Regions from separate parts of the Furfurilactobacillus rossiae genome, predicted to be linked through region 2. Evidence: riboswitches for the same ligand, from Rfam matches in the RefSeq annotation. Region 2 holds a riboswitch; the other holds the start of a gene.
What was found. A riboswitch is a leader RNA that binds a small molecule or an ion and turns the genes downstream of it on or off. The one in region 2 is predicted to bind lysine.
Positions count from the first base shown of each region.

Region 1 (8,940 bases), 1.1 Mb from region 2:
ATTGTCTTTTTTCATGAATATTCAATTAACGGTCCAAGACCATGTCATAAGCGACATTCCGTTCGTCTGGTTGGCCGCCCGTGACGGGCACCAAACCGATGTATGAAAAACCATTCGTTTCGATCACATGTTGCATGCCGAAGTTTTGCGGATGAGTGTCAATCCGTACGCTCTCAACTTCTGGGTCAAGACGGATCTGTTCCAACATGAGATCAAAGAAATCATGTGTTAAGTGATGACCACGAGATGCTTTTGCCATGGCAACCCGGTGAATAGACACGTAATTTGTTTCTGTGCCAGTTACACGCCATGTGCCATCCGTGATTGCTTCGTATGGGTGATCGATACCCTTCACGAGAGAAGCAATTGCTAGAATTGTGCCTTCGTCGTCTTTTAAAGCAACGGTTTCGCCGCAATCAATATCGCCAGCGATGACGCTGTCTTCTGGATAACCATCTTGCCACTGGTTGATTCCTTGTTCTGCCAAGAAGTCACGGGCATCAGTAATGATGTCTTTAATTGCTGGTAGGTCGTTCATTTCTGCGAAGTGTAGAGTTACGTTAAGCGTTGATGTTGTCATGAGACTCGCTCCTTTTTATTGGTGACATAACAGAGACTATTCAGTAAACGTTACGTTCAGTGACTTATCAGTGTTATGGCACGCGCAATGTGCTGTTTAGAAACAGCCAGGTTGATTCACGAGGAATCATGACAGTGACCATATTATGGGTGGGTAACTCCTCATCAGTTACACTTTTCATTGGCTGGTCACTGCCTGATGAAAAGGTCATTTTGTCGACCACGAAAAAGCATTTTACACGGTTTACTTACAAAAGGCTAGTGTTTTGAACATTAATTTTTAACTCATAATTCCAATTATAAAAAGAGCTCCAAAAGCCTTTCAAATCAGCATATGTGAAACTTTCACAATGGTGCACAGAAAACTTTAATCAGACGCTACTGCAAAGTTTGCAAATGAATTGGCTAGTCGAAATATGGAACTGTTAAAAAGGGTGCAATCTACTAAGACGTTGTCAACAATCTTGTTGGGATTGAAATATTTGATAAAAATAACCGCACACAAGAAGTAATATTTTAGGTACTGAAACAAACAGTACAATAACTCATTATTGCTTAATACATCGTAAATGATTGGCTCATACATGTTTGCTGCCGATTAAAGCAGAGAACGCTTTATATTGCGTAACTCTTTAGCCTCGTTTCTCAAAAGAAGAGGTTTATGTGGGGTTGATTACATTGATTTAGGGATGAGTGAATTGAGCAAAAATAATGAGCTGAGGTAATGTTTGAATCGCATGAATTTTTAGGCACTAGCTTACAGACGCAAACCACTCTAGACACATCATTAGGAAGTTTAAATATGGCAAAACAGCAGACGGCTACACAAATTGTAATTGAAATGATGGAGGAAAGTTATCTACGTGATTTTCTCAAAGTTGAGCAACATTTAAAATGCATTGGAAAAAATCTTGGTGTTGGCTGGCGTGGATTATCCTTGATTAATCAGATTGCAAAAAATGATCGAATTACTTTAGATGTGTTGGCAAAACAAAATCATATTACCAAGGGTGCTATTTCTACACAAATAAAGACGTTGTTGCAATTTGGTCTAATTGAAGTTGAGGTTAGTCCGGGTGATCGGCGTCAGCATTTCATTCACCTTACACTCAAGGGAAAACGGGTGATCAAAGAATTAGATGTTCACGAAAAGAAAACAGTCGCGGCAATCCTTGAAGAAATGAGTCTCACAGAAATCACACAGTTGAGTCAATACTTTGAACACTTTGTAGCTGTGTTAGATCAAAATGTAGAAGACTAAAAATATTGTGTGACCGATTACGATTTCATTTCAGTTGATCATTTCGTATTGTGTCATGTCATCTTTATTAGGGACAAAAGTAGTGCTTATTTATTGATTCACCGATTTAACATTAAGCAAAATCGGTTTCAGACAGTAAAACGGACATTCAAGGGGAAATCTGAATGTCCGTTTTACTGTTTATTTGCGGTGCAAATTGTATTTACTGTTTGTAAATAACTTGTCAAAAATAAGCTATTAACTTAATGTGAAGACAACTTATTTGCTGAGTAAATCGTTTACCCATTCGATGGCCAAAGTTAACCAGTGGGCCACGTGTGGTAAATCTGTCCCGGGTTTCCACGCCGTAACGTTGTTGGCAAGTGCCAAACCGTGTGGTCCGTGGTTAAAGACATGGAGTTCAAGTGGTAAATTGTGATTATAACTTTCCTGAACGTACGATAGTGTGTTTGTTACAGGAACTGCTTGATCTTCATTGGTAACCCAAACGAAAACGGGCTTGTTTTTCACGGTGACGTGTTGTTCAGCGGCATATTTAGTTGGATCGTCAGTCCATTGGGCAATGGTTTTTTCATCCTTGGGGAAGCCTAATACTGGGCTGATGACGGGATAACCAAGGATGGCGCCGGCTGGTTCCAACACACTGGCGGTAGCGCCGGTGGCCTCACTTAACCAGGATGAGGACCAGTAATCATTGTAGAGTGCCACAATGTGACCACCCACCGACATCCCAAATGGAATAACAGCGTTATTGTCGATTGGCAAATCAGGATTTTGCTTGAGTTGACTAATTGTTTGACCGAGTTCAACTATCGGTGCTGGTAGTAGGGGTGTGACTTCGCCGACGAAGGAGTACCGTAAGTAGACGGCATTGAACCCCTTGGCAAAGAAGGCTAAGGCGACACTTTCGGCTTGTGCTTCAGGAATATGAGTGTACGAACCACCAGGAACAACTACAATAGTTGGAAAAGTGGTTTGACCTTGTTGACCGGGTCGATCTTGCATAAAACCTTTATAATAACTGTGCTGGTTTAACATTTTTTTGACAATTTGCATGACTTTCACCTCGTGTTTATGATAGAGCCCAAGGGTGACGGAGTGCAACTAATTCGTGATGTAACGGTAAAATTGATTTGGAAGGTAATGAGGATGGCAATAGCATTAAAAACGGCACGTTTAGAGCTACGAAGTATTCGAGAATCTGATTTATCGGCTTTCACTCAAATTGTCGGTAATCCACGTGTTGCGATGCCGGCGGGTTTCCAACCAGTTCATAACGAATTTGAAGCGCGTTTTTTAATGCGCCAAACATTAGGGCAACGCTGGATTTGGGGTGTTGCCCGTCAGACAGAGGACCAAATTATTGGTACTGTTGGGCTATACGGTAGAACAGGACATGATGGCGCATTGGTGCACGGTGAAAGAGATATTGGCTACATGCTTAACGAACATTTTTGGGGTCACGGATATATGCCTGAGGCGGTGATGGCGGTCTTAACATATGGCTTTGATCAAGGGTTGCAAGCGGTGTGGGGATCTTACTTTTCAGATAATGAACGCTCGGCGCGTATTTTTGAGCGATTTGGGTTTCAATTTGATCATGAGATTCAGCATTCTGCAACTGATTTTTTTGCGCCAGGAAAAACAGAGCGCTTTTTTCGGTTAACACCAAATGATTTTGCATTGCATCAGTGAAATGTGATCGAGGTTAATGGTTGAGTTACGTTTATCATTACTGTTTGGTATGCTATGATGGCAATGGTAAGTTATCTCTATCGTGATAATTAGGTTAGGAAGAAATTATGCAATTAACGAGGGGCTTTGAGCAGGCCGCATGTATTTTAGCGTTACTCGCAACCCAAGATACGAATGTACCCATCACATCTGAAGTCATTCACACTAGATTGGGTGGTTCACAAACATATATGCGAAAAATCATTCGCAAATTGGTCGTTGCTGGTCTAGTTAGATCCGTGTCTGGTAATCAAGGTGGATTTACGTTGGGGCGTAATTCACGTCAAATTACTGTTTGGGATGCGGTGGTGGCGACAGAGGGCGATATTCAAACATATCCCAACAATGGCTTGATTGATCGGGTATTCGATGATGTTGAACCACTGGCTAACCGTGGCACGCAGGTGTTGACAGACATTTTTGTTGCTGCAGATCAACAGTATAAACATGTATTACAAGAAACATCGGTTCATCGGATTTTAGTCCATATTTTTCAGTCACAAATTATCCCGACTGTTGATTGGAATGAAAGTACGGTTAACTATCCGAATTTTACTGCCAAACTAAAGGCACTTCTCCATGGAGAAAATTAGCGTTTTCTCGGGTAAATGGGTGATTGATTTGATGAATACGTTTTCATTTTCGCTGAAAGCCTTGCAATTTGTGGGGCTTCTTTTTATACTCTGTTTATATCGAATGAAGAGGTTGCGACAATCATGAGTCGCCAGGTCGAGAACGTACAGGTTCTGTAACGCTTGGTTAAAGGGTGCGTCGCCGAAATGAGTTACTGCTGTATCAGTATCTTGTTGGGACGTTGGTGAATAATCAACGAACTGTCGTGGTAAATAAAAACGCCACGGAGCGCTATCTAACGATTGACCAGGATGAATTTGACGGTCGGTTTGTTTAGCGTGTCTTTGTGCATGATAAACAGACCGGCCTTTTATTTATTCAGATTACATCAAGTGCTTCTCTTTAGAAAATGGGAGGAACTCGATATGGCAGAAAATGAGAATCGCGCGGTTCGCCGCGAATTGAAGACGCGACATTTATCAATGATTGCGTTAGGTGGCAGTATTGGAACAGGGTTGTTCGTTGCATCCGGTTCCGCAATTTCTGCAGCTGGCCCTGGTGGTGCTTTGGTTGCTTATGTGGCAATTGGGATCATGGTCTACTTCTTAATGACCAGTTTGGGTGAGATGGCAACTTACATGCCGCTGACTGGTTCGTTTGCCGCATATTCAACCAAGTTTGTGGATCCCGCTTTGGGATTCGCGATGGGGTGGAATTACTGGTTTAACTGGGCGATTACGTTAGCCGTGGATGTTTCGACGGCGGCCTTAGTTATGCAATTTTGGTTACCAAACGTACCGGCATGGATCTTTAGCATGATCGCATTAGCAATTATTTTCACTATCAACGCATTATCGGTTCGTTCGTTTGGTGAAACAGAGTACTGGATGTCCATTATCAAAGTGGTCACGGTCCTGATTTTCTTAGTTATTGGGACCTTAACGATTTTTGGTATCATGGGCGGTCACGCAACTGGTTTTTCAAACTTAACTTATAAAAAGGCCCCATTTGTTGGCGGTGTGCCGGCATTGCTCTCCGTGTTCGTCGTAGCTGGTTTCTCATTCCAAGGGACTGAATTAATTGGGATTGAAGCCGGTGAAAGTGAAACACCTGAAAAGAGTATTCCCAAGGCGATTCGCCAAGTGTTCTGGCGGATTCTGTTATTCTACATTTTGGCAATCTTTGTTATTGCTTGCATCATTCCTTATACAAGCAAGGATCTGTTGGGCTCAAGTGCCACAGACATTGCCATCAGTCCATTTACGCTGGTCTTCCGTCGGGCAGGGTTAGCTGCAGCCGCTAGTGTGATGAACGCGGTTATCCTAACGTCTGTTATTTCATCTGCTAACTCGGGGATGTACGCTTCCACGCGGATGTTGTATTCTTTGGCAAACGAAGGCTACGCACCAAGCTTCTTTGGTAAAACGAACAAGCGCGGGATTCCTATGGCTTCGTTGGTTGGAACCACAGTTATTGGATTATTAACTTTCTTGACCAGTATTTTTGGACCTAAGTTGTATATGTACCTGGTTGCTGCTTCTGGCCTGACCGGGTTCATTGCTTGGTTGGGGATTGCGATTAGCCATTACCGCTTCCGCCGCGCCTTCATTAAGCAGGGACATCAGTTAAGCGAACTCCGTTACCATGCAAAGTGGTTCCCATTCGGCCCGATTTTGGCATTCGTGCTGGGCATCGTTGTTATTGTTGGCCAAAACTTGAAGTCGTTTGCACAACTCGATTTGCAAGCTATTCTGGTAACGTACATGAGTGTGCCATTGTTCTTGATCCTGTGGGGTTATTACAAGATTCGTCACCGCACTCATATCATTCCACTGGACAAGGTTGACTTGACGCCAAAAACAAATGGTGAAAGTTACACTGCTGCTGATGCTTCGGCTGCCTCAGGTGATATTGAAAGCAGTGCAACGGTTGAAACGGTTGCACAAACGGGCAAAAAGACCACAAGCGCAACTTCGGCGGTTCACGATTTGACGAATGACGAATCGGTAGCACCTAAAAATGATTCGAATAAATAGTTGAACAGCTTTATCTTGATTAACCATGAAACCAAATAGAACTCGCTTGGTACAAATACAAAAATTTGTACCAGCGAGTTTTTTATTATATTCAAAGCTAAATGTCATCAAATAAATATATTTAATTTTGGTCGGGCACAATATGAAAAGGCTATCTTTGTTAGTATGGCTCGTTTTGATAAAAAATGAGGTCGTAAATTCAGTTATGACAGAAAGATTACGTTTTAATTTGTAAGCTACAATATATGGCGAGATTCTACGAGCGTGATACAATATGTAGGTAGTTAAAGGATAAACACGTTCTGTCACGGTTGACCACGCATTGTGGTGCGGTTGATAGAGATCAGGGGAGATAAAGACATGATTGTTTTAGCAGGAACGATTGGTGCAGGAAAAACGAGCTTAACTGATTTATTGGCAAGTCACTTACATACACAGGCCTTTTATGAATCAGTGGAAGATAATCCAATTCTGCCATTATTTTACAAGGACCCAAAAAAGTACGCATTTTTGCTTCAAATCTACTTCTTAAACAAGCGGATGGATTCTATCAAAGCTTCTTTTGCCGATGATGAAAGTGTTATGGATCGGTCAATTTATGAAGATTCATTGCTTTTTCATTTGAATGCTGACTTAGGTCGTTCAACGGAAACAGAAGTTGACATCTATGACTCTTTATTAGAGAACATGATGCAGGAATTGCCAGATGCACCACATGAAAAGAACCCTGATCTTTTGATCCACATCGACATTTCGTTTGACACCATGTTACAGAGAATTCAAAAACGTGGTCGTGAATACGAGCAAATTGATAACGATCCTTCATTGTATGAATACTACAAACAATTGAACGATCGTTATACAGCTTGGTATAACAATTATGATCATGGTCCTAAAATGCGGATCGATGGTGATAAGTATGACTTTGTTGAAGATCCAGATGCAGCAAATGCCGTTCTTGCACAAATTGATGCAAAATTGAGCACACTTCAATTAGCGACTGCTTAATTTGCATTAATGGGGTTGCACCAACGATTTAGTTGCTATAAGCTGTCAATAGACATAAACAGATATTAAACACAGTTGCATTTAGTATTGCGATTAAGAGAGCCGGTGGTTGATGAGAACCGGATCGCGATCATTCCAGCAACAGTTAAAGTGGGCGGTTAATCCCGCACGGCGAAAGTCGTTAGCATGTTCGAGAGCATCAGTAATGGTGAACTTGGGTGGTACCGCGAATTAACGTCATTCGTCCCAATTGTGATGGGATGAGTGGCGTTTTTTTGTGAAAAAATTGGAGGTAGTAAAATGTTAGACATTAAACGGATTCGTAATAATCCAGATGAAGCTAAGGAAAAGTTGGCAACGCGGGCAATTAAGCCTGAGCAAATTGACGACGTAATCGCGTTGGATGAACAACGCCGTGATTTACTCAAGCAGACGGAACAATTAAAGGCTAAACGGAACACGGTTTCGGATGCCATCAGTGTTGCCAAGCGAAATCATGAAGACGCCGATAAACAGATTGCTGAAATGCGTGAAGTCGGTGCTGATATTAAGGCATTAGACACCAGGTTGGCCGATGTATTGGACGAGTTCAACGATAAGATGGCCCGCTTACCCAACTTCCCACATGATACGGACCCTGTTGGCCCGGACGAAAATTATTCTCGTGAAGACCGTAAAGTGGGCGCTATTCCTCACTTTGATTTTGAACCGAAAGCACACTGGGATATTGGTGAAGACTTAGGTATCTTAGACTTCAAACGTGCAGCTAAGGTCTCTGGTGCTCGGTTTGTGTACTACATGGGGATGGGTGCCAAGCTTGAACGTGCCGTTTACAACTTCATGTTGGATCAACATGAAGAAGAGGGTTACGAAGAAGTTATTCCACCTTATATGGTCAACAGTGCTTCAATGTATGGTACTGGCCAATTTCCAAAGTTCAAAGAAGACGTTTTCCAAATTCAGGATCAAGATTTGACATTAATTCCTACTGCGGAAGTGCCATTGACAAACTACTACCGTGATGAAGTGCTGGATGAAGCACAATTACCAGTTTATGTGACTGCATTGTCACCAAGTTTCCGTTCTGAAGCAGGTTCCGCTGGTCGTGACACTCGTGGTTTAATTCGGATGCATCAATTCAACAAGGTTGAAATGGTTAAGTACGTTAAGCCAGAAGAATCATATAAAGAATTGGAAAAGATGACCGGCAATGCTGAAAACATTCTACAAAAACTTGGTTTGCCATACCACGTCATTACTTTAGCAACCGGTGACATGAGCTTTACTGCAGCTGAAACGCATGACCTTGAAGTTTGGATTCCACATCAAGAAACTTACCGTGAAATTTCCAGTTGTTCTAACTGTGAAGACTTCCAGGCGCGTCGAGCACAGATCCGTTACCGCGATGCAGATGGTAAAGTTCACTTGGTTCACACGTTGAACGGTTCCGGTTTAGCTGTTGGTCGGACGGTCGCAGCTATTTTGGAAAATTACCAAAATGAAGATGGTTCAGTTACCATTCCGGATGTGTTGGTTCCTTACATGCATGGTGTGACTAAGATTACTAAAGAGAACGCTCACGCAAAGCACGTTGAAGACTAATTGCTCGGCAATTTAAACAAACGAATCATGTGATGACTACCATTATGGTGGCTAGCATGGTTCGTTTTTTTATTAGTGTTGTTATTTCGTTGGTTGCACGGCTGTCAGAGTATGAGCGGAAGGGTTGAAATCTATAGTGAAGGCGTT
Region 1 is NZ_CP040586.1:875,424-884,363, forward strand. Features, by position in the region: gene LROSL1_RS04060 (GNAT family N-acetyltransferase) at 26-580, opposite strand; gene LROSL1_RS04065 (hypothetical protein) at 654-791, opposite strand; gene LROSL1_RS04070 (MarR family winged helix-turn-helix transcriptional regulator) at 1,382-1,840, shown strand; gene LROSL1_RS04075 (lp_1002 family arylesterase) at 2,099-2,896, opposite strand; gene LROSL1_RS04080 (GNAT family N-acetyltransferase) at 2,990-3,535, shown strand; gene LROSL1_RS04085 (Rrf2 family transcriptional regulator) at 3,643-4,167, shown strand; lysine riboswitch at 4,266-4,449, shown strand; gene LROSL1_RS04090 (amino acid permease) at 4,573-6,183, shown strand; gene LROSL1_RS04095 (deoxynucleoside kinase) at 6,544-7,191, shown strand; gene serS (serine--tRNA ligase) at 7,492-8,793, shown strand.
Region 1: another riboswitch for lysine. It lies ahead of LROSL1_RS04090 (amino acid permease); the one in region 2 lies ahead of lysA (diaminopimelate decarboxylase).

Region 2 (8,940 bases):
ACCGTGTCATCCCCGTTAACTGAGCTTCTAATTCTGGCATATGCATTCTCCTTTGACCGCATCAATTCGCGGTATGACGCTAATCTAAAACCTGTTCCAAACCAACCTTTAATTCCGTTAATGTTGTTACTTTACTCAATGCTAACTTGACGCCGACCATAAATGACTCACAATCATACGTGTCCTGCCGAATCGTCAGCGCTTCGCCCGTTCCGCCAAACAACACTTGTTCATGTGCTAGATAACCAGGCAACCGGACTGCATGAATCGGAACGTTATCGACAATCCCACCGCGCACACCATCCACGCTGCTTTCAGTATGATCGGGATCTGGCTGCTGTTGCCGACCGGCAGCGATTGCATGAGCTGTGGCAACGGCCGTACCGGATGGTGCATCCCGTTTATCAGCATGGTGCATTTCAATAATCTCCGCGTTTGGAAAGTATTTAGCCGCCTGTTTAGCAAACTGAGTTAGTAACACCGCCGACAATCCAAAGTTTGGAACGATCAACCCACCTAGATGAGCCGAGGCAGCTAACGCCTGCAATGATTTTATTTGTGCTGTCGTTAAGCCACTCGTGCCAACCAATGGGACTAACCCGTGTTGCAAGGCTACTTCAACGTTGTGTTCAACCACAGTTGGGGTTGTAAAGTCTAACCAAACATCTGCCTCAGGCAACTCGTTTTCCGTAGTGGCAACGACAACTTGGCTTGGCAAATGTTGTGTGTCATTCCCGTCTGTCAGTGCGGCATGAGGATCAAACACGCCAGTTAATTCAAACCGATCATCGTTTAAAATTGCCTGGCAGCTAGCAGTCCCCATACTGCCACGAAAGCCAGCGACAATAACACGAATCTTTGACTCACTCATTTTCTATACCGCCTCCGTGTTTTCTGCCAACGGAATATCGCTTAGTTGGTGAACGCCTAAGCGTTGTGCCAAAATGGTTTGCTCAGTGTCATTCAGAGGAACGATTGGCAAACGTGGGTTACCAACTGGTAGTCCCTGCGCATTTAAAACGGCCTTGACTGGTGATGGTGATGGATACATGAATAACGCAGCCATCTTTGGCATCAAGTCACGTTGAATATGGCCAGCACGTGCAACATTGCCTTGTTCTAGTGCGTCATATTCCTGTCGCATCGCTGGACCATATATGTGACTGGCAACGGAAATGACGCCAGTCCCACCCAGTGCCTTCACTAATAACGCTTGGGCATCTTCACCACTGTATACAGCAAAATCTGTTGGCGCATCATTAATTAACGCCGCCAAATCTGCATCGCTACCACACTGTTTTACACCGCTGATGTTCGGCACTTGTGCAAGTTGGAGAATCGCTTCGTTAGTCATGTTGACACCAGTTCGGCCAGGAATGTTGTAAATGACGATCGGTTTAGTAGCGGCTTGAGCAACCGCCGTAAAGTGGGCAACCATTCCCCGTTGATTAGGTTTGTTGTAATAAGGGACAACGACCAACGTTGCATCAATCCCGTCAATCGCATCTACTTCCCGATTAAAGGCAATCGTCGCAGCTGTATTATTACTGCCTGTCCCAGCGATAACGACACCTCGACCAGCCACAATCTGTGCAAAACGGGTATAAAGTTCAATCTTTTCTTCGTGCGTTAGCGTCGGCGTCTCACCTGTCGTCCCACCAATGACAAAACCGCGTGAACCAGTTTCAATGAGCATATTTGTTAATCGCGTTAATGCGTCGAAATCAATATGATCATCTTCGGTAAACGGTGTGATAATCGCTGTTAATAAATCATTTTGTTCAAACATTTTAAATTCCTCCTTGTCAATGAGAGCCATCCGGATTCAACCGAATCCGAGCATCACTTTCTTGTCATCCGTTCCTCCAAAAATTCAGTAATGGCGGTGACACCCTTGTTAATAGCGGACTCGTCCGGCGTCATTTTGGCAGAGTGCAACGGCGCGTGACCATCTACGCCTAACCAAAACATCGTGCCAGGAAATTGATGCAGCATATATCCGAAGTCCTCGCCAGTCATGGCCGGCGCCGTTTCAATAAAGTCCACGTCTGGCGCATTTTTCATAAATTGAATAAATGGTACTGTCAGCCGTGGGTCGTTTTCTACCGGCAAGTAACCGCCCTGATTCAGTTCAACATTGACTTCGCACTCGAAACTCGTAGCGATGCCATTGGCGATTGCCTGTAGCCGCTGGTCAATGTGTTCAATCATCGCTTGCGTTAGTCCGCGAATGGTTCCTTCTAACCTGGCACGGCCAGCAATGACGTTGCGAATACTACCAGCATTCAGTTTGCCAAACGTCACCACGCCCCCTTCAATTGGGTCAACGCTTCTAGAGACGACGGTCTGCGCTTGCATGATAAAACTGGCGCAAGCCACTACCATGTCGTTAGCCAAGTGCGGATAAGCCGCGTGCCCGCCTTTGCCAACAAAATCCACGTTAATTTCAGTCGTGCCGGCAAATAGTGTGCCATTGCGGCATCCAATCACGCCTGCAGATAGCTCCGGATTGACATGCAAGCCATAAAACTCATCAGGTCGCCATTCGCCAGTAAAGGCGCCAGCTTCAACGGCCAACTTGCCACCGTTGTCGTTTTCTTCAGCCGGTTGAAAGAAAAATAATAAGTCATCTTTGGGCTGATGATTAGCAAAGTAATTGAGCACCCCTAGGGCCACCGTCATGTGAATATCATGGCCACAAGCATGCATCTTGCCGGGATTTGTCGAGGCATATGGCAATCCTGTCGCCTCTGTAACTGGCAAGGCATCAATATCAGTGCGGTACCCAATACACCGTTGCGGCTTACTTCCTTGAACTTTAACCATCAAAGCAGTTGGCAGACTTGTTATGTGATGAATGGTCAACCATTGCTGAGGCATTATTTCGATGACTTGCCGTAAATATGCGGCTGTTTGAGTTTCGTGCAGTGCCAACTCTGGAATTTGGTGCAAGTGACGGCGAATATGAATTAAATCTAACGTTTCAGACATGCAGTACCAGCTTTCTTTCAGTCAAACGTGCTAGAGCTTTCGTAACGAATCTTGAAGTTTCGTTTTAGCCTGCGTTTTCGCATCGTTAACTTTAATTACCTTAGCTGGAACACCAGCAACAACGGTATTAGCTGGCACATCCTCAGTTACCACAGCGCCAGCACCAACTACCGCGTGTTCCGCAACATGAACGCCCTCAATAACCACTGCATTAGCCCCAATCAACACATCATCATCGATGCGCACGGGTTCTGCAGAAGCTGGTTCGATTACCCCGGCTAGCACCGCGCCGGCACCGATATGACAATGTTTGCCAACGATTGCACGCCCACCAAGCACGGCACCCATATCAATCATTGAATCAGCACCAATCTCTGCGCCGATGTTGATCAACGCACCCATCATAATGACAGCGTGATCACCAATCACCACCTGATCACGAATGATGGCACCCGGTTCAATGCGGGCGTTAATTTCACGTGCATCTAATAACGGAACCGCTGAATTAGTGGCATTAGTTTCCACATGCGTTTGCGCAATCACATCTTGGTGTACTTCAAGAAATGGTTTTACTACCGGCCAGCTGCCAAACAACGTACCAGTATGATCTTCCATAAACGCTTCAATGCCATCTGGAATCGTCAGTTGACGTAAGTGATCGCCACTAACAGTGACCTTGACCGGCGTTTGTTTCTTAGCGGTCGCTATCGTATGAATGATTTGTGTCGCATCTAATTCTGCCATGTGAATCCTCCTCAATGATTGACTTACCGAGCTTCGGCGGCACTCTTTTAAACGTGCACCTAACCTCTGAATCCTGTGCATAGGCTACAAGCCAAAGCATTCGGAAAATCACCGAATACTCCGTCTCGTTTCTTATTGCTCGGATTCAACCGAAGTTAGGCATCACTCTTCCTAAACGTGCACCTGTCGCCCAGAAGCCTGCGCATAACCTGAAAGGCGTTTCATCCGGCAGCCCACCGAATGCTACGCCTTCCACGTTATTGCTCAACTTCTCCCAGGGCTTCGGTGGCACTCTTCTTAAAATCCTCATCTAATGCGAGCATGTCGCGGATAGTTTCGCGTCGGACGACGACGCTGGCTTGTTTGTGATTGATAAAAATGACGGCTGGACGTGGATTACGATTGTAGTTGCTGGCCATCGAGTAACCGTATGCACCGGTGGCTAAGAGTGCAATCACATCGCCTGTTTTCGTAACGGGCAACGTCGCTTCATTTACTAGAATGTCGCCGGACTCACAATATTTACCGACAATATGGATGGTTTCTTTAGAAGAATCTTCAACATGATTAGCCAATACCGGCTCGTATGCCGCCTGATACAACGCTGGTCGAATGTTATCCCCCATGCCGCCATCAACGGCCACGTATGGTAACAAACCGGGGACACGTTTGTTTGCGCCAACCCGATATAAATTGATTCCTGCCGGACCAACTAACGACCGGCCAGGTTCAATCCAAATCTCCGGCATTTCTAGATGATGATTGCCTAACCTAGCCTCAATCGTCGTCAACACAGTATCAAGCTGGTCCTCCGGTGATTGTGGATCGTCACCTTCCACATATTTAATGCCGAACCCGCCGCCTATATTTAGCACCTGGGCGGAATAGCCAAACGCATCATGCCAATGGGTCAGCAATTCAATCAGTTTCTCGGCTGCCATTACAAAGCCGGTACTCTCAAAGATTTGCGATCCAATATGTGCATGAACGCCACGAACCTCTAGATGGTCATCCGCTAAGGCTTCTGTCAGCGCTTGATCCGCTTGACCAGAACCAATGTCGAAACCAAACTTGCTATCGACCTGACCCGTTTGAATGTACTGATGTGTATGGGCACTAACGCCGGGGGTCACTCGAATTTGAATCGCAATGGTTGCGCCCCGTTCTTGTAGCAAACGTTGTAATAAATGAAGCTCAACAAAATTATCAACAATAATCGTGCCAAGATGATGATCCAGTGCCATTGTCAGTTCATCCACAGACTTATTATTCCCGTGAAAACTCAGTCGAGATGCTGGAAAGCCGGCCGCAAACGCCGTTGCCATTTCGCCTGCTGACACAACGTCCGCATGTACGCCAAGTGGCGCCAACAGCTGATAGATTCCCTTCACGCAGAAGGCTTTCGACGCGTAACTCACGATGCCATCAATTCGATGGTTAGCAAACGTCTGTTGAAAGGCCTTCACCTGGCGAACGATATCCTGCGTATCGTAAGCAACCAGCGGTGTGCCAAACTGCTCTGCCAGTTTGACGGTATCCATACCGCCGATCATTAAATGATTTGTCGTTGACTCAACTGTTGTTGTCATTTTTTTGCTCCTTTTAGTTTTTAGAAGTTATGTGTCTGTTCAAACGGTTATGCGCTTTGCCTATACGGCGATCATCTTTGCAAGGTAAACTGAAAGGCGTCAACATTGACAACCGAAAGCACAGACACATAGCACGAAAAAGGGGCTCATTTGCATAGGTGCGTACGCAAAAGAGTCCCGAAAATAAATTCATTTCGTTTCTGAATGTCGTAAGCGCCCCGCGATGAATTTTTCATCACGACAGTTTGCTGATTGTTCATCAACATCCCAGCCAAAGCGATGGTCAATCGTCCAGCTTCGGCAACCGCCCCTTTCATCAGTTTCTATGTCGTGACCCGACTCCGCTGATTACTCTTGTTGGTTGCAACCTCTTTTCACATTTAATTTTAATGAGCATATCGCTCTTTTCATAACCCGTCAAGTCCCCATTTGAATTTTATATTTCCAAGTAAAACGCTGTACCAACGCGTTTACATTTATTTTCATTTAGCTATTGTAATTGAAAACTAATTCGCTATAATTGCCAGTAATCATAGAAGAGGTTGCGAAGATTAAAAGTAACTAAGAGGAAATCGACGAGGTTAACGACGCTTAGTGAAAGGATGATTCGCCGAAACTTTGACTGACTCGTCTCAGTTAGGGTTGGGACTTGGGTTAACAGCCCAAGGACTGTCGCAACTAACAAAAAAGTTGCGGGGCGCTATCTACGACCATACATAACCGGTACTATATCGATTACGTTCGATTAGACTAAGCGCACCCAATGACCTCGTTAAACAAAGTCATTGGGTGCGCTTTTTAAATGTAATCGTGGGTGTGAATGATTTCAGTGTCGATTCCCCTTCTAACATCAAAACAATGGTCAGTTTGGAAAAACGACCGTGGTAAGCGAGGTTAGGATCGATGAAAGTAATTAAGTTTGGTGGCAGTTCTTTGGCAGATGCGACGCATTTTAACGACGTCATACAGATTTTACAAATGGATAGGCAACGCCGCGTGGTGGTCGTTTCAGCACCCGGCAAACGAAATGAGAACGATGAAAAAGTTACCGATTTACTGATTGATTACGCACGTGCGCATGGTAAAACACAGCAGTCAATCGGCCAGCAAATCATCGACCGATATCAAGAAATCGCAACAGCGTTTGATATTTCGGCAGCTCAATTTAAGCCACTGGCAGATCAAATTTTGGCCCTACCAACGACATCATTTCGTGGCCCAGCCTTTAGAATGGCTGCGTTTAAAGCCCATGGGGAAAAGTTAAACGCACAGTTACTAGCGCTGGTGTTAAATACGCAGGGATTAGCCGCTCGCTACGTTGACCCACACGAACTTGGCTTAATTGCCACGCAGGAGCCAAACAACGCGACCATTTTGGCCCAGACATACACACACCTGGCCGTGGCCCGTCAGGAGCTGCTAGCGGAAGATAAACTATGGGTCGTCCCTGGTTTCTTTGCCTATACAACCAGCGGTCAACTTGCAACCTTTTCCCGTGGTGGCTCAGACATCACAGGTGCCATTCTTGCTCGTGGTTTGCATGCAACTGAATACGAGAACTTTACGGATGTCGACTCCATCTACGCCGCGAACCCCAACGTGGTCGCTAACCCAGCCCCAATCACTAAGATGAGCTACGTTGAGATGCGTGAGCTTTCATATGCCGGTTTCTCAGTGTTTCACGATGAGGCAATTATTCCTGCCATTGAAGGTCAGGTACCCATTTGCGTAAAGAATACCAATCATCCCAGTGCGCCAGGAACACTGATTGTACCAACGAATCAGTCACAGCCTAAACGATTAATCACGGGTGTCGCCAGTTCCAAACGGTTCGCAGCGCTCTACCTGCACCGGTATCTGTTGAACCGGGAAGTTGGCTTCACATTAAAGTTGCTCAAGATCCTCTTCCGCTACCACATTAGCTACGAACACATGCCTTCAGGAATTGACGATTTAACGATCATCTTCGATCGCAATCAAATTCCGACAGATGTCCTCCCTCGTTTGCTAGCAGATATCAAAGAAACGTTGCAACCAGACCGCCTGCAGTGGATCGATGATTACGCGATCTTGATGGTGGTTGGTGAAGGTATGCGCAATCAGGTCGGTGTCATTGACCGGATTTTGCACCCGCTAGCCACTCACCACATTGGTGTTCAAATGATCAACCAAGGGGCGTCACGAATTTCCATCATGATTGGTGTTCGCGAAGCGCAGGCTGATGACGCCGTTCGCCTCATCTATAATGACTTCTTTAATCAACCAGTTAGTTTGCCACTTCGTCAACCAGCACAGGAGGTTACCCATGGTTAATTTAATTCGGGTTCATGGTTCTGAAAATAGTTTTTACCTGCTTGATCAACGACAACTTAAACATGCCCTCACCTCAGCTGAACTCAGTCATTTGGCGCAACAAGTCAACGACACAGCACCAGCAGGGCTGGGCAAAGTAGACGGCGTCCTGGTCGTCAGTGACAGTCGTCATCCCAACGCAATTGGCCGAATGCAGGTATTCAATCGCGACGGCAGCCAAGCAAGCATGTGTGGCAACGGCTTACGAACCGTCAGCCGCTATCTTGCAGAACAAACGCATCAAACGGACTTCCAAGTTGAAACAGATGCGGCTGATTTACCAGTTCATCAAGTGACTCCGTTTGCGCCAGATGTGCCCGCGTTTAGTGTCAGCATTCAACCCATCAGTTTCGATGCTGCTTCGATTGGTTTACATCAAATCCCGACAACACCACTTCTAAACGAGAACAACTTGTCGTTTTCAACAAATTCATCGGCAACCTTTTCCGCTGTGGCCGTGCCAAACCCGCATTTGATTAGTCTCACAGACCATAATCATCCCAATGCGTTAACAACCGCCTTTTTGGGCACACTCGGGCAACAATTAAACGGTCAAAACCCGTGGTTTCCTGATGGCGTCAATGTCAGCTTTGGTTGGGAAATCAATGACACTACCCTCTTTGTGCGGACGTTTGAGCGCGGCGTTGGTTTTACAAACGCCTGTGGTACCGGCATGTCGGCCACATCGCTAATTTGGGTACTGACTCATCCAGCCGCTCAGCTTGACCAACTCCTGACCATCTATAATCCAGGTGGCATGGTTCAAACGCGCGTCCATCACCAAAACGCCGCGTACACTATCGACCTAATCGGCAACGCGACCTTCACTGACTATTTGCGTTTGAGCGAAGCTGACTTACACGCCGGCAACCTTGCCAGTGCAGAGGTTGCCGCAACTCAAGAAGAGACCGCCTACCACCAATTCGTGTCCCAGTTACCACATTGGTCATTTGGTGATGTCCGTCCAACTGCAGATGAACATTAAGCTTGCAAAAAAGGGGACCGGTTCCGCAATCTAGCTGCGAAACCAATCCCTTATATTTATTCTCTACAGAATTGGTGACAATAGGCGTGAAAATGTTTGTTTGAACTTACGCCAATACGATTGTTGAGCAAACGTCTCATATGTCGTCAGTTCACTGACGCGCATATCGGCTTCAAATAGCTTAGCCAACTCCGCGGTCACTTTAGGATCATACAGAAAGGCATTGACCTCAAAGTTTAGTTTGAAACTACGGAAATCTAAGTTCGCCGATCCAACAGA
Region 2 is NZ_CP040586.1:2,533,251-2,542,190, forward strand. Features, by position in the region: gene LROSL1_RS12210 (aminotransferase class I/II-fold pyridoxal phosphate-dependent enzyme) at 1-40, opposite strand, end outside; gene dapB (4-hydroxy-tetrahydrodipicolinate reductase) at 80-871, opposite strand; gene dapA (4-hydroxy-tetrahydrodipicolinate synthase) at 875-1,789, opposite strand; gene LROSL1_RS12225 (N-acetyldiaminopimelate deacetylase) at 1,843-2,991, opposite strand; gene dapD (2,3,4,5-tetrahydropyridine-2,6-dicarboxylate N-acetyltransferase) at 3,022-3,735, opposite strand; gene lysA (diaminopimelate decarboxylase) at 3,993-5,324, opposite strand; lysine riboswitch at 5,528-5,705, opposite strand; lysine riboswitch at 5,853-6,036, shown strand; gene LROSL1_RS12240 (aspartate kinase) at 6,228-7,637, shown strand; gene dapF (diaminopimelate epimerase) at 7,630-8,661, shown strand; gene cls (cardiolipin synthase) at 8,725-8,940, opposite strand, start outside.